4 regions of the Streptomyces sp. NPDC093591 genome follow, and region 1 is predicted to be linked to each of the others. Evidence: riboswitches for the same ligand, from Rfam matches in the RefSeq annotation. Region 1 holds a riboswitch; each other region holds the start of a gene.

Region 1 (5,254 bases):
CGCATCGGCCCTGAACGGGCCTCGTCCTCAAACGCCGGACGGGCTGAAATGCACGGGCCGGCGCCGAGAAGCGAGGTCAGCGCCGCAGGGCCAAGCCCCCTACGGGTGGGTGGGGGCTAGGAATGGCAGTGCCTCAGGCGGACGCCTCCGTCAGGTTCGCCAGTTCCTCGTCCGTCAGGGTCAGCTCGGCCACTCCCAGCAGCGCCGGCAGTTGTTCGAGTGTCCGGGCCGAGGCGATGGGGGCCGCTACCGTCGGCTGGGTCGCGAGCCAGGACAGGGCCACCGTGGCCACGGGGGCCGCGTGGGCCTGGGCGACCTCGTCGAGCGCGGCCAGCACCCGTTGGCCCCGCTCCGTCTCCAGGTACTTGCCGGCGCCCTGGGCGCGCGGGCTCTGTACCGCCGTATCGGCGCGGTACTTGCCCGTGAGGAAGCCGGACGCGAGGGCGTAGTACGGGACCGCCGCGAGGCCTTCGCGTTCGGCGAGGTTCTGGAGCTCGCCCTCGTAGGTGTCGCGGGAGACCAGGTTGTAGTGGGGCTGAAGAGCCACATACCGGGCCAGGCCCTCGCGGTCGGAGAAGGCGAGGGAGGCCGCCAGCCGTTCCGCCGAGATGTTGGACGCGGCGATGTGCCGGACCTTGCCCGCCTTCACCAGCTCGTCCAGGGCGCCGATGATCTCCTCGACCGGCACTTCCGGCTTGTCGAAGTGGGTGTAGTAGAGGTCGATGTGATCCGTGCCGAGGCGGCGCAGGGAGGCGTCGGCGGCGGCCTTGATGTTGGCCGCGGTCAGGCCCTGGAAGTCGGGGTGCTGGCTGGCCTTCGTGGCGATCACGACGTCGTCCCGGTTGCCGCGCGCCTTGACCCACTTGCCGATGATGGTCTCGGACTCACCGCCCACGTTGCCCTCGACCCACGCCGAGTACGAGTCGGCCGTGTCGATGAAGTTGCCGCCCGCCGCCGCGTAGGCGTCGAGGACGGCGAAGGACTGGGTCTCGTCGGCGGTCCAGCCGAAGACGTTGCCGCCGAGGGAGAGCGGGAAGACCTCGAGGTCGGAGGAGCCGAGCTTGCGCAGGGAAGCAGTCATGCTCCCTGCCAACGCTCTTGGCAGAGGCCGTTCTTCCGGGTCCGCCGCAAAGTTCCCGTAAACAAGCGGCCCCGGCGCTCCGGAAAACCGGCAGCCCTGACGTCGGGGGGTTGCCGTCAGGACCGCCGGGGATCAGAAGTGGGGGAACCTCAGGGCGTGAGCCCCTTGCCGCGCAGCCACGCCAGCGGGTCGATGCCGCTCGTGCTGCCGTCGGGGTGTACCTCGAGGTGCAGGTGTGCGCCGGTCACGTTGCCCGTGGCGCCCACGCGGCCGATGACGTCGCCCGTGCTGACCTTCTGGCCGACGCTCACGCTGATCGAGGACTGGTGCGCGTACCAGAGCTCGGTGCCGTCGTCGAGGGTGAGCACCGTCTTGTAGCCGTAGGACCCGTCCCAGCCGGCGAAGGTGATCGTGCCGGAGTGAACCGCCTTGATCAGCGTGCCGGTGGGGGCGGCGAAGTCGAGACCCGTGTGGTAGCCGGAGGACCAGTAGGCGCCGGCCTGACCGAAGGTCGAGGTGATGGTGTACGAGGAGGTCGGCAGCGTGAACTGCTTGGCCAGCTCGGCGAGGCGCTCGGCCTCGGCCTTCTTGCGGGCCTCCTCCTCGGCCTTGGCCTTCGCGGCGGCGGCCTTGGCCTCGGCCTCCTTCTCCGCCTTGGCGGCCGCGGCGGCGGCCTCCTTCTCTGCAGCGGCGACGGCGGCCGCGGCGGCCTTGTTGTCGATCTGGTCCTGCTGCAGCTCGGCCTGCGCGATGATCCGGCTGCGCAGCGCCTCACCGGCGTCGGTGGTGCCCTGCGTGGTCTCCTCGGTCGCCGCGCCCATGCTGCTCAGCGCGGTCGCGGTGTCCTCGGCGGCCGCGGAGGAGTCGTCGTCGGAGATGAGGGGCAGGTCCGGCATGGTGATGGCGACCGGCGGCTTGCCGCTGTTCGCGCTGGCCATGCCGCCCGCGCCGACGGCGGCTATGACACCGACGCCGAGAACCGTGGAGCTGCGGGCGAGTCCCCCGCCGCGCTGCTTGGAGACGCGATGCCTGCCGCGAACGGGACGAATGGACTCCGCGGTGGGGTTCCACTCCTCCAACGGGCCCTCGTCGGTGCGGTAGCGGTCGTAGCCGAAGGTGTCGGTACCGCGTTGGCTCGGCACGAACGGGGCTTGCTGGGCAGGCCTGTTGGACGCCACGTGGGCGTGCTCCTTTCCTTCCTTCTCGCCTACCGGGTTAGCTGACGGGTTCGGAGCAGGAAGGTCTCCTACGCGCGTATACCGGCCGTGAGTTCACGGCGGCATCCATGCGATTCACCCCAAGGTGGTGGTTCCCCGGTTCCCTTGCGGGATTCGGCGCGTGCGCACGGAGCCGCCTCTTGTGACGGCTGGGACGACCGCGCTGCGTTATCGAACGTTAATAGACGCGGGGTGTGGATTCCAAGCTGTTCCGCTTGATCATTAACGATTCTCGCCTGGACTTACGGGTCATGAGCGGCCTAAATCGGGCGAGTTGGCCAGGACTCAGGGACCACACAGGTATTGACGGTATGTCAGTTGTTATGCGGAGGGCGGTCGCCCGGTCACGTCCGGTGACAACGATCAAGGTCGGTGTACGGCCATGAGAGCCAGGTCGTCCGCCATGCCGCCCCCGGAGTGCCTGCGCGCCTCCGCCGCGAGCACGTCGAGCAGCGCGGCCGGCTTGCGGCAGGCGTTGTCCCGTCCCGCGAGCCGCGCCTCGGGGTCGTAGAACCGGTCCCTGTCGTCCCGCGCCTCGGACAGACCGTCGGTGTACAGCAGCAGCGTGGCACCGCTCGGGAAGCCGGCCTCCTGGGCCCGGTCGGGCCAGGCGCCGAGCTCACCCATGCCGAGCGGCAGCGCGGGCTCGGGGGCGTGCAGCGGGCGCACGGCGCCGTCGGCGTACAGCAGCAGGGGCGGTGGATGCCCTCGGTTGACGAGGCGCACGGTCCCGTCGCCGTGCGGCAGCTCGGCGAGGACGACGGTGGTGAAGCCCTCGGAGGACTCGATCCCCTCGCGCCGCGTGCGTTCACGCGCCGGCGCCCGCTCCAGCCGCTGCGCCACCGCCTCCAGCGTGACCTCCTGCTCGGCGGCCTCCCGGAAGGCCCCGATGACGACGGCGACCGCCGCGACCGCGCCCATGCCCTTGCCCTTGCCCTTGCCGCGCACGTCCCCCACGACGAGCCGGACGCCGTGCGGAGTGTCCTCCACGGCGTACAGGTCGCCGCCGATGGAGGCGCCCTCCTGCGCGGCCTCTACCGTGCCGCGATCTGGACACCGCCGATCCGCTCGGCGGGCTCGGGCAGTACGGCGCGCTGGGCGGCCTCGGCGATCTCCCGGGCGGAGGCGAGGCGCTCGCCGCTGCGCCGGACGAGGACGTTGACGAGGACGGCGAGCACGGCGACGGTGACCACGGTGACCAGCTCGGTGATCACCTCCGCCCGGGAGATGCCGCCGAGGATGAGGCGGAGCGTGAGCAGTACGGCGAAGGCGGCGAGGCCTGTGAGCACCGTGCCGCGCAGCGAGGAGAGCGGGGCGGCCACCAGGGGCGCGGCGGTGAAGAAGGGAGCGCCGGTGAAGTCGGTGGGCGTGTGTAGTCGTACGCGCCCCCGGCCGCGATCAGCAGGGCGGGGAGCAGCCGGACGAACCGGCGTGCGTACGAGATCCGCCGTTCCTCCACCTCACCAGGGTTGCCGAACCGGGGGCGGCGAGCGAGTCGGAAAATCTTCGCGCATCATCGCGGAAAACACTCAGGGCCGGAACCAATTGGTTCCGGCCCTGAGTTTCAGTAGCGGGGACAGGATTTGAACCTGCGACCTCTGGGTTATGAGCCCAGCGAGCTACCGAGCTGCTCCACCCCGCGGCGATGACTCAATAGTACGCCATCCGCAGGACAGAAAGCACACGCCTTTCCCGGCGTCACGGCAGCAGGTGGGTATTCGGGGCTTTTGCCCGTTCCTCGTACTCCGGCAGGACCAGGACATCCACCCCCTCCCCCGCCAGCAACCCGCTCCCGTCGGCGCCCACCACGAACGTGTCCGGCTCCCGCCAGGCCGTCACCACCCGCCGCACCCCCGCCTCCAGGATCAGCCGCGCGCAGGGCGCCGGACGGGAGGCCCGGCGGGTGCACGGCTCCAGGCTGCTGTACACCGTCGCCGATGCCAGCCTCGGATCACCGGCCGCGATCTTGGCCAGCGCCGCCTCCTCCGCGTGCACCACGGGATCGTCGCCCTCCCTGGAGTGCCCCCGCGCCAGCTCCGTGCCGTCGGCCGCCACGACCACCGCCCCGACGCTGAAGGCGGTCGCCGAGGGCGGGCACTGCGCGGCCAGGTCACACGCCAGTGCCAGCCAGTGCCGGTCCGCGGCGGAGGGAAGGGCGCCGACGCCGGGCGCCGTCGGCTCGTAGCGCATCAGGACGACGTCCTCGATCCGCCGCGTCTCCAGCAGCCGCAGCCGCCCGCCCTGATACCCGCCCGGCCCGAACAGCCGCGGCGCGTCCGGATCCCCCACGAACAGGGGCGCCAGCACCAGCTGCACCTCGTCCGCGAGGCCCTGCCGCAGCAACTGCGTATGGATCGTGCCGCCACCCTCGACCATCAGCCGCTCGACGCCGCGCACCTCGCGCAGATGCGCCAGCAGCCCGCGCCAGTCCAGGTCCGCGCCCAGTGCGACCACGTCCGCCGCGACCGGCGTCCGCCGCAGCCGCTCCGCGCCCTTCTCCGTCGTATAGACGATCTTCGCGCCGCCCGTGTGCCAGAAGTTCGCCGCCGGATCCAGCTCGCCGGACGCGCTGACCGTGACCTTGAGCGGATACTCCGGCTTGCCCGCCGCCACCCGCGCGGCCCGCCGCTCGGCCGAGTTCACCAGCAGCCGGGGATTGTCCGCCCGGATCGTGCCGGCGCCGATGAGGATCGCGTCGACGGAGGCCCGTACCTCGTCGACGCGGTCGAAGTCGGCCGGGCTGGACAGGAGCAGGCGCTCGGGGGTGGTGTCGTCGAGGTAGCCGTCCAGCGAGACCGCGGCGGACAGCAGGACGTAGGGGTACGACGGCATCGGCGCGCTCTCCGGCTCGGTCGGGGAAAACTCGGGCTTGGTTCAAGTTTGAAACAAACCTACACTGGGGGCATGACGACTCGCTGGCTCACTCCCGAGGAGCAGCGCGCCTGGCGCGCCTACA
Region 2 (5,254 bases), on a different contig from region 1:
GTAGATCGACTCCTCGCGGACGTAGGCGCCGGGCTTCGGGGCGTGGATCATCATGCCGTTGCCGATGTAGATGCCCACGTGGGTGACGTCGTCGTAGAAGAAGATCAGGTCGCCGGGCTGGGCGTTGGAGAGGGAGACCGTGGTGCCGGCGTTGACCTGGTCGTAGGTGACGCGGGGGATGTCGACGCCTGCGGCCTTCCAGGCGGCCTGGGTGAGGCCGGAGCAGTCGTAGGAGTCGGGGCCGGTGGCGCCCCAGACGTACGGCTTGCCTATCTGGGAGCGGGCGAAGGCCAGGGCTTTGTCGGCCTTCGTGGCGTACGAGGAGTCCGAGGTGGACGAGTCCGAGGTGCTGGAGTCGGACGAGGACTCGCTGCTCTCCTGCTGCTGGGCCGCCTCCTGGCGTTGGCGCTCCGCCTCGGCCTGTTGGCGGGCCAGTTCCGCCGCCTTGCGTGCGGCCTCCTCCTGCTTGCGCTTCTCGATCGCGGCGAGGCGTGCCTTCTCCTCCGCCGTCAGCTTCGAGAGGAGCTCGCGTGCGTCGGCGAGCTTCCTCTGGACGGTGGTCTTGGCGGTCTGCAGGTCGTTCTGCGACTCGGTGAGCGTCTCGAGGCTCTGGGTGGCCTCCTGGCGCTTCGTCATCGTCGCGGACTGCTGCGTGAAGTAGTCGTCGACCGCTTCCTTCTGACGGCCGGTCATACGGTCCATCAGCTGGGTCTGGTCGAAGTAGTCCTGCGGGGTGTCCGCGAGGAGGAAGGTCGCCGTGTCGGGGGCTGCGGCGCCGGTGCGGTACTGGGCGGCGGCGTTGCGGCCGAGTTCCTCGCGCGCGTCGTTCAGCTTCTGGGTGCGCTTGGCCACGTCGTCGAGGAGGGTGTCGACGCGCTTGCGCTGCTTCGCGGTCTTCTCCTTGGCCGCGTTGTACTTCTCGGTGGCCGACTCCGCCTGGCGGTAGAGGTCGTCGACCTTCTTCTCGACCTCTTCGAGGCTCGGCTTGTCGTCCGCCGAGGGGCTCGCGTTGGCCGTCTGGGACAGCAGGGCCACGGAGGTGAGGGCCGCCGTGGCGAGGGCGGGGGTCCGTATGCCTGCTACGCGCGTACCCGCGGGACGCGACTTGCGGTGCGACGCCAAGGGAGGCGACTCCTTCCGTACTCCGCCTACCGAGTTAGCTGTCGGGTTCGGGCGGGTGGTCCGGAAGGGTTGCCCTACGGCCTGTCCCTGGACGGGATCGGGCCGATTCACCCCAAGTTCGGTGGGTCCCCGGCTCCGGCAGCGCGGCGGCGTACCGGACTCGGCGGAGGCCGTGCGGCCCGGCGACGTTCGCCGGTGGGGGTCGTACGGCCTGCCCGGCACGGTAGCCAACTCGTGTGGCCCCTGTGAAGGTTGATGTTCGATATGCCCGATACATTTTCGTGACCTTGGGTCAGGGCGTTGGGGGCGGGGGGTGGTGGGGGTGGGTGTGGGGTGGTGTGTGACTGGTTGGGTGGAGTGTGGACTTTTAGTCGTCTTTGGTCGTCGGTGAGGGGTCAGGGGCTTGGCGGGTAGTGCGGGTTCGGGTTGGTTTCGGACCGTGACGGGGTGGGTGTGGAGGGTGAGGGGGGTGTCGGCGGTGGTCGGGCCTGGAAGATCATCTGGTTGTGAAACCGACGATGTTCTCGGGGTGGCCGCGGGCTGTCAGTGGGGCGCCCTAGACTCGGAGAGCGATGAGCAGCCTCTTTGATGACAGCTTCCTGGCGGACCTCCAGGCCCCTCGCGGCCACGAGGAAGAACTTCCGCCGCCGCCCGAGGACGATCACACTCCGGAGCCGGTTCCGGACGATCTGTTCGGCGGGAAGTTCGACGTGCCTCCGGACCGGGACGCCTACTACCGCGACGGCGCCCCGCGCCCGGCCATCGACGCGGCCGCGCTGCTGGAGGGGCTGAACGAGAACCAGCGTGCGGCCGTCGTCCACGCCGGCGGCCCGCTGCTCATCGTGGCCGGTGCCGGGTCCGGCAAGACGCGGGTGCTCACCCACCGCATCGCCCATCTGCTCGCCGAGCGGAATGTGCACCCGGGGCAGATCCTCGCGATCACCTTCACCAACAAGGCCGCGGGCGAGATGAAGGAGCGTGTCGAGCAGCTCGTCGGCCCGCGCGCGAACGCGATGTGGGTGATGACCTTCCACAGTGCGTGCGTGCGCATCCTGCGCAGAGAGAGCAAGAAGCTCGGGTTCACGTCTTCCTTCTCGATCTACGACGCCGCCGACAGCAAGCGGCTCATGGCGCTCGTCTGCCGGGATCTGGATCTTGACCCGAAGAGGTTCCCGCCCAAGTCCTTCAGCGCCAAGATCAGCAACCTGAAGAACGAGCTGATCGACGAGGAGGACTTCGCCGCTCAGGCGACGGACGGCTTCGAGAAGACCCTCGCCCAGGCCTACGCCATGTACCAGTCGCGGTTGCGGGAGGCCAACGCCCTCGACTTCGACGACCTGATCATGACGACGGTCAACCTGCTGCGCGCCTTCCCGGACGTCGCCGAGCACTACCGCCGTCGCTTCCGCCATGTGCTGGTGGACGAGTACCAGGACACCAACCACGCGCAGTACGCCCTCGTGCGCGAGCTCGTCGGGACCAGCGAGCACCCGGTCGACGTACCGCCCAGCGAGGACGACATCCCGCCCGCCGAGCTGTGTGTCGTGGGCGACGCCGACCAGTCGATCTACGCCTTCCGCGGCGCGACCATCCGCAACATCCTCCAGTTCGAGGAGGACTACCCGGACGCGACGACCATCCTGCTGGAGCAGAACTACCGTTCCACGCAGACGATCCTGACCGCCGCCAACGCGGTCATCGAGCGCAACGAGTCGCGCCGCCCCAAGAACCTGTGGACCAACGCGGGCGCGGGCGCCCGCATCACCGGCTATGTCGCCGACACCGAGCACGACGAGGCACAGTTCGTCGCCGACGAGATAGACCGACTGACCGATGCGGGGGAGGCGAAGGCCGGCGACGTCGCGGTCTTCTACCGTACGAACGCCCAGTCCCGTGTCTTCGAAGAAGTCTTCATCCGCGTCGGCCTGCCCTACAAGGTCGTCGGCGGGGTGCGGTTCTACGAGCGCAAGGAGGTCCGGGACGTCCTGGCCTACCTGCGGGTGCTGGCCAATCCCGAGGACTCCGTGCCACTGCGGCGGATTCTGAACGTGCCCAAGCGGGGCATCGGCGAGCGTGCCGAGGCGATGATCGACGCCCTGTCCCAGCGCGAGAAGATCAGCTTCCCGCAGGCGCTCAAGCGCGTCGACGAGGCGTACGGCATGGCCGCGCGCTCGACCAACGCCGTCAAGCGGTTCAACACGCTGATGGAGGAGCTCCGTACGATCGTCGAGTCCGGCGTGGGACCGGCGACCGTCCTGGAAGCGGTGCTCGAACGCACCGGCTATCTCGCCGAGTTGCAGGCCTCCACCGACCCGCAGGACGAGACCCGGATCGAAAACCTCCAGGAACTCGCCGCCGTGGCGCTGGAGTTCGAGCAGGAGTCGGAGGAGGGGGAGGCGTCAGCCGGCCTCGCCGCCTTCCTGGAGCGGGTTGCACTGGTCGCCGACTCCGACCAGATCCCCGACGAGGACGAGGACGGCTCCGGCGTCATCACCCTGATGACCCTGCACACCGCCAAGGGCCTGGAGTTCCCGGTCGTCTTCCTCACCGGCATGGAGGACGGCGTCTTCCCGCACATGCGTGCCCTCGGCCAGACCAAGGAGCTGGAGGAGGAGCGGCGGCTCGCCTACGTGGGCATCACGCGCGCGCGTGAGCGGCTTTATCTGACGCGGTCGTCGATGCGGAGCGCGTGGGGGCAGCCGTCGTACAACCCGCCGTCCCGCTTCCTGGAGGAGATCCCGGCGCAGCACGTCGACTGGAAGCGCACGGGCGCGTCCGCGCTGGTCTCCTCCGGCCCGGCGTCCGGTGTGGCCGCCTCACTGTCCTCGTCCCGCTCGCGCTCCGCGGCCTCGGGCGCGTCCGGTTTCGCCACGCGCCGTACCTCGGAGAAGCCGGTCGCCCAATTGGCGGTCGGGGACCGGGTCACGCACGACCAGTTCGGGCTGGGCACCGTGATGGCGGTCAAGGGCACCGGCGCGAACGCCGAGGCGACGATCGACTTCGGGGACACCAAGCCGAAGCGGTTGCTGTTGCGGTACGCGCCGGTGGAGAAGCTCTAGCAGCGCTGACAAGTGTGCGCCCCCGTTGTAGATCGGGGGCGCACATCGAAGTCGATGAAGTCGTCGGCCGTCGGCCGGTTACGACGGGTCGAGGCCGTGGCTGCGCAGCCAGGGAAGCGGGTCTATGGCCGAGCTGCCACCCGGCCGTACCTCGAAGTGCAGGTGCGGGCCGGTCGAGTTGCCGGAGTTGCCGGAGTACGCGATCGGGTCGCCGGCCTTCACCGTCGTACCGGAGGCGACGCGGTAGCTGGAGAGGTGGCAGTACCACGTCTCCGTGCCGTCCTTCGCGGTCACGATCATCATGTTGCCGTAGGCGCTGTTCCACTGCGTCCGGACGGTGCCGTCGGTCGCGGCCATCACCGTCGTGCCGTACGAGACGGGGAAGTCGATGCCGGTGTGAACCGACATCCAGTTGATGCCGGCCTGGCCGTAGTAGGCGCTGAGGCCGTGCTGCGCCACCGGGAGGGCGAATTTGGGGCGCAGCCGCTCCTTGCGGGCCGCTTCCTCCGCCGCCTTCTTCTTCTCGGCCACCTGCTGGGCCTTGAGGTCGATGCGCTCCTGCGTGCGGCTGGCCCGGTCGGCGAAGTCGTCGGCGCCGGCGGAGAGGCTCTCGAGCTGGGTGTCCAGCTTGTTGTTCGCGGTGGACGGCTTCACGGCCTGGGCGTCCGAGGCCGTCGTCGCCGTGTCCTTGTCGTCGGTCGTCAGGGTGCCGACGGAGGCGGCGGCGATCCCCGCGACGCCCATCACACACGCCGAGGGCACGGCGACCGTCAGCAGCGCGGAGCGCTTGGGAGGCGTACGGCGGCGGGAGCGGGACCCGCTGCGGGAGGCGGCGCGTGGGGAGGGGGCAGCAGTGGACTCCTCCTGGCCGTCGAGGAGCGGGGACGCGGCGGGGAGATCGCCGGTGGCGCTCAACTCGGCGTCGTGCTGGGCGGGATCGCCGTACGCGGCGGGGTCGTCGTACGACGTGGGGGCGGCGTGGTCGATCTGCTCGAAGTGCGCGGTCGCCTGCTGATCGAAGGATTCTGCTGACTGCTCGTACTCGTCGGCTGCCTGCGCGGTGGTGCCGGTGC
Region 3 (5,254 bases), on a different contig from region 1:
CCGATCCGGTCGTAGCGTACGGTTGCGATGAACTCGCCGCCCACTGTGGCCGCGAGTCCCACCCGGTCCACAAAGTCGTGGTGCGTGAAGCGGTGGACGTCCTTCGCGGACAGACGCGGGTAGGGCGCGAAGAAGCGGTAGTACTTCGACTCGTCCGACACCTGCTCGTAGAAGCTGACCAGACGCTCGGCGTCATCAACGGTGATGGGGCGGATGCGTGCGGTGCCGCCGTCGCGCAGCACCACGTCGGCTTCCCAGTGGGCGGGGTACTCGTGCCGGTCCGAGGCGCTCTGCATGGGGCCCAGAGTACGGCTCGCGTCCGACAACGGCGCGAGGCAGTCTGTGGAGGACGTATGGCGGGTCGAGGCCGCGACCCGACGGTCACCTCAGGAGGGGCGTTTTGTCCCTCCCGGCATGCTTCACGGGTGTGGGAAACTGGTCTAGACAACCCTGAACACCGAAGGGCAGCATCACATGGCTGAGCGCCGCGTCAACGTCGGCTGGGCCGAGGGCCTTCACGCCCGCCCCGCTTCCATCTTCGTCCGGGCCGCCACGGCCGCAGGTATCCCGGTGACGATCGCCAAGGCCGACGGCAACCCCGTCAACGCGGCCTCCATGCTGGCCGTTCTGGGCCTGGGCGCCCAGGGCGGTGAGGAGATCGTCCTCGCCTCCGACGCCGAGGGTGCGGACGCCGCCCTCGACCGGCTGGCGAAGCTGGTCTCCGAGGGCCTCGAGGAGCTTCCCGAGACGGTCTGAACGACCTGAGCGGGACCGCCGAGCAAACGGTGAAGCCGCGTCCGCCTTTCCGGCCGACGCGGCTTCGCTGTTTTCGGGCAGGCGGCCACGCTTTTGAGGCGGACAGCCGTGAGAATTAACGGCCGCACCCGAAAAAGGGCAGCGGGAATTCCCCGCCACCGAATATCACCTCTTTGTATACGGCGCCCGTGTTAATGTCGCAGGCTCGGCATGTTTACGGGATGTTGCGAATTCCTCACACGCTCCGCGCGCTCACCGGTGGAACCGAACCGCAGCCGGTGCGCGGCGATCGCGCGTTCGGTGTGCACTGCCGTGATCGCACGGGCGCGTTCGCCGTCGCCGCGCGCCACCGCGTCCACGATCGCGCCGTGCTCGGTCCAGGACTCCACAGGGTTGACCGGCGCGTCCACCGCGTACATCCAGGCGATCTTGTGCCGCAGCTGGGTCAGCATCGAGGTCAGGGCGGGGCTGCCGCAGGCCTGGGCCAGCGTCTCGTGGAACCAGCCGCCCAGGGAGCGCAGATCCTCGCTGTTGCCCCGCCTGGCCCGCTCCTGGCCCAGCCTGACCAGGCCGCGCAGAACCTTCAGATGGGCCTCGGTGCGCCGCTGGGCGGCCCGTGAGGCGCCGAGCGGCTCCAGGAGAGTGCGCATCTCGAGCAGGTCGGCGGCCTCCTGCTCGGTCGGTTCGGCCACGCACGCGCCCGCGTGCCGCCGGGTCACGACGAAGCCCTCCGCCTCCAGGGTGCGCAGGGCCTCCCGCACGGGGACGCGGGAGACGCCGTATCGGCGCGCGAGGAGTTCCTCGGTGAGCCGGCTGCCGCGCTCGTAGACACCGGCGACGATGTCGTCCCGGATCGCGGTGCATACCGAGTGCGCCGGAATACGCATGACCGACCTCCGCCTTAATCCCCGTGAAACGTCGACGAATGACGTGTGTTCAGTGACTCTATTGCAACCTGCTGGAATTTCCGATGGCGGGTCGGAATCCATGGATATTTTTTGGACAGCCGGTCGTCCGAAACGCCGAAAGCCCCGGCTCGGGGAGCCGGGGCCCAAGAGGCGGAGCTTGCGTCGTCAGACGTTCACGCCGTGGGAGCGGAGGTAGGCGACGGGGTCGATGTCGGAGCCGTACTCCGCCGTCGTGCGGGCCTCGAAGTGCAGGTGCGCTCCGGTGACGTTGCCGGTGGCGCCGGACAGGCCTATCTGCTGGCCGGGGGTGACGGTCTGGCCCACCGAGACGCCTATGGAGGACAGGTGGCCGTACTGGGTGTACGTCCCGTCGTTCATCTTGATCACGATGCTGTTGCCGTACGACCCGCCCCAGCCGGCCTCCACGACGGTGCCCGAGCCGACCGCGTGGACGGAGGTGCCGCTGGCGGCGTGAAAGTCGACGCCCGTGTGGCTGCCGGAGGACCAGACGGCGCCGCCGGCCTTGTAGCCGGTGGAGACGTACGAGCCGGAGATCGGGGCGACGTAGGACAGCAGGCGCTGGCGCTCGGCCTCGCGGGCGGCGCGCTCCTTGGCCTCGCGCTCCTGCTTGGCCTTCTCGGCCGCCTTCTTGCGCGCGGCCTCCTCGGCGGCCTTCTTCCGGGCCGCGGCCTCCTCGGCGGCCTGCTCCTGGGCGGCGGCCTGGGCGTCGATCTGGTCGGCGATCGAGTCCTCGATCGTGACGACGGGGATGAGGCCGGTCTGCTCGGCGGCGGGTTCGGCGGCGAGCGCCGGGGCGGCGAGGGTGCCCATGACGCCGGTGGCGGTGAGAGCCGCGACGCCGGCCGCGCGGGCGGTGGAGCGTTCGAACCGGCTGGGGCGACGGTGCTTCCCGGTGGGACGGTTCTTCCCGGTGGCGCAGGTGAACGCCATGAAGTGGCTGGTCCTTTCCTTCCTTCTCGCCTACCGGGTTAGCTGACGGGTTCGGAGCAGGAAGGTCTCCTACGGACCCCCTCGCGGCTGCGCGGGCGTCCGATTCACCCCAGGGACTACGGTGGGTCCCCGGCTCCCCTGGCTCGCGCCGTACGGGGACTCGGCGATGGCTGTCCGGTGCCGCGGGCGCGGCGCACTGCCTGACGGACAGCCCGGAAGACGCTAAGCGGCACGACTTTCAATCCCCAAACGGATCGCGGCTTTTGTAGCGCATCCCACAGGCCAGACAGGCAACCTTTCCCTCAATTCGGGCATAAAGGGGCCCTGGTGGCTTCGAAGTCACCAAGGCCCCTTACGCGTGCGTGCCGTCGCCCGGCGCGGTGTCCGGGCGCGGTGTCCGCCTGCTACTCGGCTGCCACGACGGTGACTTCGCCGATGCCGAGGGCCTCGACAGGTTCCCGGATCTCGGCCGCGTCGCCGACGAGGATCGTCACCAGACGGTTCACCGGGAAGGCGCTCACGGCCGCCGCGGTGGCCTCGACGGTGCCGGTCGCGGCGAGCCGCTGGTACAGCGTCGCCTGGTAGTCGTCGGGCAGGTGCTGCTCGACCTGGTCGGCCAACGTGTTCGCCACGGAGGCGGCCGTCTCGTACTTCAGCGGCGCCACCCCGACGAGGTTCTGCACGGCGAAGTCCCGCTCGGCGTCGGTGAGCCCCTCATCGGCGACCCCGCGCAGGACCTTCCAGAGGTCGTCCAGCGCCGGGCCGGTGTTCGGGGTGTCGACCGAGCCGCTGATGGCGAGCATGGCCGCGCCCGTGCCGTCCGGGGCCGAGCGCAGGACCTGCCCGAACGCGCGCACACCGTAGGTGTAGCCCTTCTCCTCGCGCAGGACCTTGTCCAGGCGGGAGGTGAGGGTGCCGCCGAGGCAGTAGGTGCCGAGCACCTGCGCGGGCCACACGCGGTCGTGCCGGTCGGGGCCGATGCGGCCGATCAGCAGCTGCGTCTGCACGGCTCCGGGGCGGTCCACGATGACGACGCGCCCGGTGTCGTCCGCGGTCACCGGCGGCACGGGCCGGGGCTGGGCCGGGGAGCCGGTCCAGGCGCCCAGGGTGTCGCCCAGCAGGGCGTCGAGGTCCACGCCCGTGAGGTCGCCGACGACCACGACGGTGGAGGTGGCGGGGCGCACGTGCCGCTCGTAGAAGGCGCGCACGGCCGCGGAGTCGATGCCCGCGACCGTGTCCTCGGTGCCCTGACGCGGGCGGGACATACGAGAGGTCGCCGGGAACAGCTGCCTGGAGAGCTCCTTGGCGGCGCGGCGCGAGGGGTTGGCCAGCTCGTGCGGGATCTCGTCGAGCCGGTTGCGCACCAGGCGCTCGACCTCGGCGTCGTCGAACAGGGGCGCCCTGAGGGCGTCGGCGAGCAGGCCGAGCGCCTTGGGCAGGCGGGAGACCGGAACCTCGAGGCTGACGCGGATGCCGGGGTGGTCGGCGTAGGCGTCGAGCGTGGCGCCGCAGCGCTCCAGTTCGGCGGCGAACTCCTCGGCGGTGTGCTTGTCGGTGCCCTCGGAGAAGGCGCGCGCCATGATCGTGGCGATGCCGTCGAGCCCCTTCGGCTCGGCGTCCAGCGGCGTGTCCAGGAGCACCTCGACGGCGATGACCTGCTGGCCGGGGCGGTGGCAGCGCAGGACCGTCAGGCCGTTGTCCAGCTTGCCGCGCTCGGGCGCCGGGAACGCCCAGGGCCGGGCCTCGCCGGCCTGGGGCTGCGGGTGGAAGTCCATGCTGGCGAGCTCGGTCACTGCGCCGACTCCTCGTTCTCGTCGGTGGTCTCGGCTGCCTCGAGGTCCTCTGCCTCGGCTGCGGTCGGCTCGTACACGAGCACCGCGCGGTTGTCGGGGCGCAGGCGGGCCCTGGCCACCGCCTGGACCTCCTCGGCGGTGACGTCGAGGACGCGCTGTACGGCGGTGAAGGCGAGCTGCGGGTCGCCGAACAGGACCGCGTACCGGCACAGTTCGTCGGCGCGGCCCGCGACGGTGCCGAGCCGGTCCAGCCACTCGCGCTCCAGCTGGGCCTGTGCGCGCTCCATCTCCTCGGCGGTGGGGCCGTCCGCGGCGAAGCGGGCGAGCTCCTCGTCGACGGCGGCCTCGATGACGGGCACCTCGACATCGCCGGAGGTCTTCACGTCCAGCCAGCCCAGGGAGGGCGCTCCGGCCAGGCGCAGCAGTCCGAACCCGGCCGCCACGGCCGTACGGTCGCGGCGGACCAGGCGGTTGTAGAGGCGGGAGGACTCGCCGCCGCCGAGGACGGTCAGCGCCAGGTCGGCCGCGTCGCACTCGCGCGTGCCGTCCGCCGGGAGCCGGTAGGCGGCCATCATCGCGCGCGCCGGGACGTTCTCCTCGACGACCTCGCGCAGCTGCTCGCCGATGATCTCGGGCAGCGAGCCGTCGCGCGGCTCGGGCTTGCCGTCGTGGGCCGGGATCGAGCCGAAGTACTTCTCGACCCAGGCGAGCGTCTGCTCCGGGTCGATGTCGCCGACGATGGACAGGACGGCGTTGTTGGGCGCGTAGTAGGTGCGGAAGAACGCGCGCGCGTCCTCCAGGCTGGCCGCGTCCAGGTCGGCCATCGAGCCGATCGGCGTGTGGTGG
Region 4 (5,254 bases), on a different contig from region 1:
AGACGACGGTCAACCTCATCGGCAACGGCACCTACGCCCTGCTCACCCACCCCGAGCAGCGCGCCCGCCTGCAGACCTCCCTCGCCGCGGACGAGACCGCCCTCCTCGAAACCGGCATCGAGGAACTCCTGCGCTACGACGGCCCCGTCGAACTCGCCACCTGGCGCTTCGCCACCGAACCGCTCACCATCGGCGGACAGCACATCGCACCCGGCGATCCGGTCCTCGTCGTTCTGGCCGCCGCCGACCGTGACCCGGAGCGGTTCACGGACCCCGACGTCCTCGACCTCGGCCGCCGAGACAACCAGCACCTCGGCTACGGCCACGGCATCCACTACTGTCTCGGCGCCCCGCTCGCCCGCCTGGAGGGCCAGACCGCCCTCGCCACGCTCCTCACCCGGCTGCCGGATCTGGAACTCGCCGTGGATCCTGCCGAGTTGCGTTGGCGGGGCGGCCTCATCATGCGCGGACTGCGTACGCTTCCGGTGGAGTTCACCCCTGTTGGGTGAGTACGTCCACCGGCGCAAACGTGACACGCGCTCAAGTCTGTGATCTTCACGTGATCTGCGCGGCATTAACTTGTGACAAGTGATCGTCTGCCTATACGTTCACGGATCAATGACGGCGCCCAGGTTTCAAGCGCCGCGGTCACCGTTGTCTCGCGAAAGGTCCCCGCATGCTCTCCGGGAACGGTCGTCACCGTCGCCCCCGTCAAGCTCCGGCGCTCCTCGTCGCGGCCGGAGTGACCGGGTCCGCCATCGCCATCCCGCTCCTCGGCGCCACGGGCGCGAGCGCGGCCGAGGGCACCGTGTGGGACAAGGTGGCCGACTGTGAGAGCGGCGGCTCCTGGAGCGCCGACAACGGCGACGGCCACTACGGCGGACTGCAACTGACCCAGGACGACTGGGAGAAGTACGGCGGCCTCGACTACGCCTCCAGCCCCAACCTGGCGAGCCGCTCCCAGCAGATAGCCGTGGCCCAGGACATCCTCGCGGACCAGGGGACCAGCCCTTGGGGCACCTGTGCGGTGCTCAACGGGCTCACCCAGAAGTCCGGTTCGGTCGACCTCGACACCGGCGTCGAGGAGGACTCGCCCTCTGAAGTGTCCGGATCATCCGGATTGCTCGATTCATCCAACTCGTCGAGTTCATCGAGTTCGAATTCATCGGACTCGTCCGATACGGCGGACACGTCTGGCGACTCCTCGAATTCCTCCGACTCCTCGAACTCGCCGAGCGGCTCTTCCGGCGGCTCGTCCGAATCGTCCCCAGATTCCTCTCCTTCTTCCTCTTCGCCCTCTTCATCCTCTACGACGGACAACTCCTCGAAGTCCGATACATCCGCGAACACGAGCGCCTCACAGTCGCCTGACGGCTCTCCCATAGAGACGCCCGAGAGTGACAATCAGGACAACTCGGAGCAGGGAGAGGGCTCCCGGAGCCTCGTCGACACCGGGGCCATCGACTCCGGAACGACCGGCTCCGGGCGTCATCGTGGGCCCAGTGCCGACGAGAGCGAGGCGACCGAGAGCGCCGTCAAGTCCTCCGGCCGCCATGCCTCGTACACCGTCCGCGCCGGCGACACTCTCGCCTCCATCGCCGACTCCCTTGAGCTCGACGGCGGATGGTCCGCGCTGTACGACGCGAACAAGCGGGCCATCGGGACTGACGCGAACCACATCTTCCCCGGTCAGACCCTGGAAGTCCCCGCCGAATAAGGGGCGAACAGGGTGAAAAACAGCCCGAGTTCACGTCATGATTCGCGCTGAATGTCCGCTTTGAATGCAGTGAGAGATAGATCTCAGAAGCCCTGATCGTCTTTGAAATTCCCCGAATCGCGTGGCTACGGTCATGACCGCTCGTCACCACGAGCCCCGGCTGCCGCAACGCCGAATCCTGCCAGCGGCCGTACGGGAACAGTCGTCGCGTAAAGCGCCGTAGGCAGGAGCGGGGGACCCAAGGTAAGCGCCGGGTCCGGCAGTTGAGGCCCTTCGGGGCCGCACGGCCGGAGTCGGCTAGGGGTGAAGCCGCGCATCAGGAGCCGAAAGGCGACGTGCGCGGCCGGGCAACTCAACCGGCCCGAACCCGACAGCTCACCTCGCAGGCGTCGGTGAGGGGATCTCTCCATGCTGTTTTCCAGCAAGGGCAAGCACCGTCGTCCGTCCAAGGCCGCTCGCGCCATAGCCGTCGTCGGTGTCACCGGCGCCGCCGCCGTGGCCGCCCCGCTGATGGCGGCCGGCAGCGCCTCCGCCGCCACCGCCTCCGAGTGGGACGCCGTCGCCCAGTGCGAGTCCGGCGGCAACTGGTCGATCAACACCGGCAACGGTTACTACGGCGGTCTGCAGTTCTCCGCCTCCACCTGGGCCGCGTACGGCGGCACGGCGTACGCCTCCACCGCCGACCAGGCCACCAAGGCCCAGCAGATCGAGATCGCCGAGAAGGTCCTTGCGGGCCAGGGCAAGGGCGCCTGGCCGCACTGCGGCACCGGCCTGTCGAGCGCCGCCTACAACGGCTCCGGCTCCTCGTCGAGCGGCTCCTCGCAGAGCAGCGAGAGCACCACCCGCTCCACCGAGCAGCAGTCGGCCTCCCGCTCCAGCGAGCGTCCCGCCACCAAGAAGAGCACCAAGACCGTCACCACCCCGACCGGCGAGAAGGTCAAGAAGGGCGACGGCGAGTACAAGGTCGTCAAGGGTGACACCCTCAGCTCGATCGCCGCGGAGCACGGCGTCAAGGGCGGCTGGGAGAAGCTCTTCCAGCTGAACAAGGACATCGTCGAGGACGCGAACCTGATCTACCCGGGTCAGCAGCTGCACCTGAAGTAGTACCGACAGCTGAACCACAGCGCCCTCACATCCGTGGACCTCATAGTGGAGGTCCCGTGAGGGTCACCCCCCGTCCCCCACGGGCTCCCCGCTCCGGTGCGTCTTCCCCCGTACGCACCGGGGCGGGGCTTTTTCTTTCCCTGTATGTCACCCACCCTTTGTTCCGGCAGTGAACAATGGGTACGGTTCGGTCCTGTCCACGGGACGGTCGGTCGGCTGCCGACGTCCCCGAGGCGGTTAGGCTCTAGTCGCAAGGCTCACAGCCCCGCACTACCAGCGTCACATCCACGAAGGAGATGCTCGTGCCGTCCATCGACGTCGTCGTAGCCCGGGAAATCCTCGACTCGCGAGGCAACCCCACCGTCGAGGTCGAGGTCGGCCTCGACGACGGCAGCACGGGTCGTGCCGCCGTTCCGTCCGGCGCCTCCACCGGCGCCTTCGAGGCCATCGAGCTCCGCGACGGCGACCAGAACCGCTACCTCGGCAAGGGTGTCGAGAAGGCCGTCCTCGCCGTCATCGAGCAGATCGGCCCGGAGCTCGTCGGCTACGACGCCACCGAGCAGCGCCTGATCGACCAGGCCATGTTCGACCTGGACGCCACCGACAACAAGGGCTCCCTCGGCGCCAACGCCATCCTCGGCGTCTCGCTCGCCGTCGCCCACGCCGCCTCCGAGGCCAGCGACCTCCCGCTCTTCCGCTACCTGGGCGGCCCGAACGCGCACCTGCTGCCGGTGCCGATGATGAACATCCTGAACGGCGGCTCGCACGCCGACTCCAACGTGGACATCCAGGAGTTCATGATCGCCCCGATCGGCGCGGAGACCTTCTCCGAGGCCCTGCGCTGGGGCGCCGAGGTCTACCACACCCTCAAGAAGGTGCTGAAGACCAAGGGCCTGTCCACCGGCCTCGGTGACGAGGGCGGCTTCGCCCCGAACCTGGAGTCCAACCGCGCCGCCCTCGACCTCATCGTCGAGGCCATCAAGCAGGCCGGTTACGTCCCCGGCGAGCAGATCGCCCTCGCGCTGGACGTCGCCGCGTCCGAGTTCTACAAGGACGGCAGCTACGAGTTCGAGGGCAAGTCCCGCTCGGCCGCCGAGATGACCGAGTACTACGAGGAGCTCGTCTCCGCGTACCCGCTGGTCTCCATCGAGGACCCGCTGTACGAGGACGACTGGGACGGCTGGAAGATCATCACCGACAAGCTCGGCGACAAGGTCCAGATCGTCGGCGACGACCTGTTCGTCACCAACCCCGAGCGCCTGGCCCGCGGCATCGAGGAGGGCGCCGCCAACGCCCTGCTCGTCAAGGTCAACCAGATCGGCTCGCTGACCGAGACCCTGGACGCCGTCGAGATGGCCCAGCGCAACGGCTTCAAGTGCATGATGTCCCACCGCTCCGGCGAGACCGAGGACGTCACCATCGCCGACCTCGCCGTCGCCGTGAACTGCGGTCAGATCAAGACCGGTGCCCCGGCCCGCTCGGACCGCGTCGCCAAGTACAACCAGCTGCTGCGCATCGAGGAGATCCTCGACGACGCCGCGGTGTACGCCGGCCGTAGCGCCTTCCCGCGCTTCAAGGGCTGAGTAGTGGCCTCGTAGGAAGCGTCGTACGTACGTCCCCGTACTCGGTCCCGTACCGTGTGCGGGGACGTACGCGTGTGAAACGGGAGGCGGGACATGGCCGTGAAGGACCGGGACCGGTTCTCCACCGCGACCAGGATCCGGTTGCTCGGAGAGCAGACGGCGGCCCGCGTCTACCGCTCCCAGACCAAGCGGCAGGCCCGGCGCTCCAGGCTCACCGGACGGGCCGCGCTGCTCGCGCTGGTCCTGTGCTCGCTGGTCGTGGCGCTCGCCTACCCCATAAGGCAGTACGTCTCCCAGCGCGCCGACGTCGCCGACATGCAGCGGCAGAAGGAAGAGGCCGCCAAGCGGGTCGAGCAGCTGCGCGACCTCAAGGCACGCTGGCAGGACGACGCCTACGCCGAGCAGCAGATCCGGCAGCGGCTGCACTATGTGATGCCCGGGGAGACCGGTTACGTCGTGATCGACCCGGACGCGGCCAAGCAGTCGCGGACCGAACTGGGCGCGGCCGACCGGCCCTGGTACACGAACATCTGGGACGGGGTCGACAAGGCCGACGCCGCCGATCACTGAGCCCAGCGAGAACCGATAGAAAGACAGGCATGCAAACGCCCCCGCCGCCCACCCCGCGCACCGAACCCACCGACGCGGACGTCGAGGCCTTCAAGCAGCAGCTCGGACGTCCGCCGCGCGGGCTGCGCGCGATCGCTCACCGGTGCCCGTGCGGGCAGCCGGACGTGGTCGAGACGGCTCCCCGGCTGCCCGACGGCACGCCCTTCCCGACGCTGTACTACCTGACGTGCCCCAAGGCGTCGTCGGCGATCGGCACGCTGGAGGCGAACGGCGTGATGAA

Evidence for each region. Region 1 has a riboswitch for cyclic di-AMP ahead of ACIREI_RS38045 (M23 family metallopeptidase). Riboswitches for the same ligand answer to the same signal wherever they lie in the genome.
Region 2: it holds a riboswitch for cyclic di-AMP, as region 1 does, so the genes downstream of both, ACIREI_RS23450 (NlpC/P60 family protein) here and ACIREI_RS38045 (M23 family metallopeptidase) in region 1, are expected to answer to the same signal.
Region 3: it holds a riboswitch for cyclic di-AMP, as region 1 does, so the genes downstream of both, ACIREI_RS39265 (M23 family metallopeptidase) here and ACIREI_RS38045 (M23 family metallopeptidase) in region 1, are expected to answer to the same signal.
Region 4: it holds a riboswitch for cyclic di-AMP, as region 1 does, so the genes downstream of both, ACIREI_RS13755 (transglycosylase family protein) here and ACIREI_RS38045 (M23 family metallopeptidase) in region 1, are expected to answer to the same signal.

The regions. Positions count from the first base shown of each region.
Region 1 covers NZ_JBIWIY010000022.1:21,296-26,549, forward strand. The annotation lists gene ACIREI_RS38040 (aldo/keto reductase) at 134-1,081, opposite strand; gene ACIREI_RS38045 (M23 family metallopeptidase) at 1,231-2,259, opposite strand; cyclic di-AMP (ydaO/yuaA leader) riboswitch at 2,271-2,428, opposite strand; partial or broken gene ACIREI_RS38050 (PP2C family protein-serine/threonine phosphatase) at 2,662-3,757, opposite strand; tRNA gene ACIREI_RS38055 (tRNA-Met) at 3,867-3,940, opposite strand; gene ACIREI_RS38060 (dihydrofolate reductase family protein) at 3,997-5,130, opposite strand; gene ACIREI_RS38065 (MarR family winged helix-turn-helix transcriptional regulator) at 5,203-5,254, shown strand, end outside.
Region 2 covers NZ_JBIWIY010000011.1:8,404-13,657, forward strand. The annotation lists gene ACIREI_RS23450 (NlpC/P60 family protein) at 1-1,122, opposite strand, end outside; cyclic di-AMP (ydaO/yuaA leader) riboswitch at 1,131-1,298, opposite strand; gene pcrA (DNA helicase PcrA) at 1,695-4,181, shown strand; gene ACIREI_RS23460 (M23 family metallopeptidase) at 4,260-5,254, opposite strand, start outside.
Region 3 covers NZ_JBIWIY010000023.1:95,295-100,548, reverse strand. The annotation lists gene ACIREI_RS39280 (GNAT family N-acetyltransferase) at 1-296, opposite strand, end outside; gene ACIREI_RS39275 (HPr family phosphocarrier protein) at 475-756, shown strand; gene ACIREI_RS39270 (GntR family transcriptional regulator) at 948-1,643, opposite strand; gene ACIREI_RS39265 (M23 family metallopeptidase) at 1,830-2,615, opposite strand; cyclic di-AMP (ydaO/yuaA leader) riboswitch at 2,629-2,791, opposite strand; gene ACIREI_RS39260 (M16 family metallopeptidase) at 3,020-4,408, opposite strand; gene ACIREI_RS39255 (M16 family metallopeptidase) at 4,405-5,254, opposite strand, start outside.
Region 4 covers NZ_JBIWIY010000005.1:329,164-334,417, forward strand. The annotation lists gene ACIREI_RS13745 (cytochrome P450) at 1-509, shown strand, start outside; gene ACIREI_RS13750 (transglycosylase family protein) at 677-1,717, shown strand; cyclic di-AMP (ydaO/yuaA leader) riboswitch at 1,923-2,121, shown strand; gene ACIREI_RS13755 (transglycosylase family protein) at 2,126-2,821, shown strand; gene eno (phosphopyruvate hydratase) at 3,118-4,404, shown strand; gene ACIREI_RS13765 (septum formation initiator family protein) at 4,498-4,974, shown strand; gene ACIREI_RS13770 (DUF501 domain-containing protein) at 5,004-5,254, shown strand, end outside.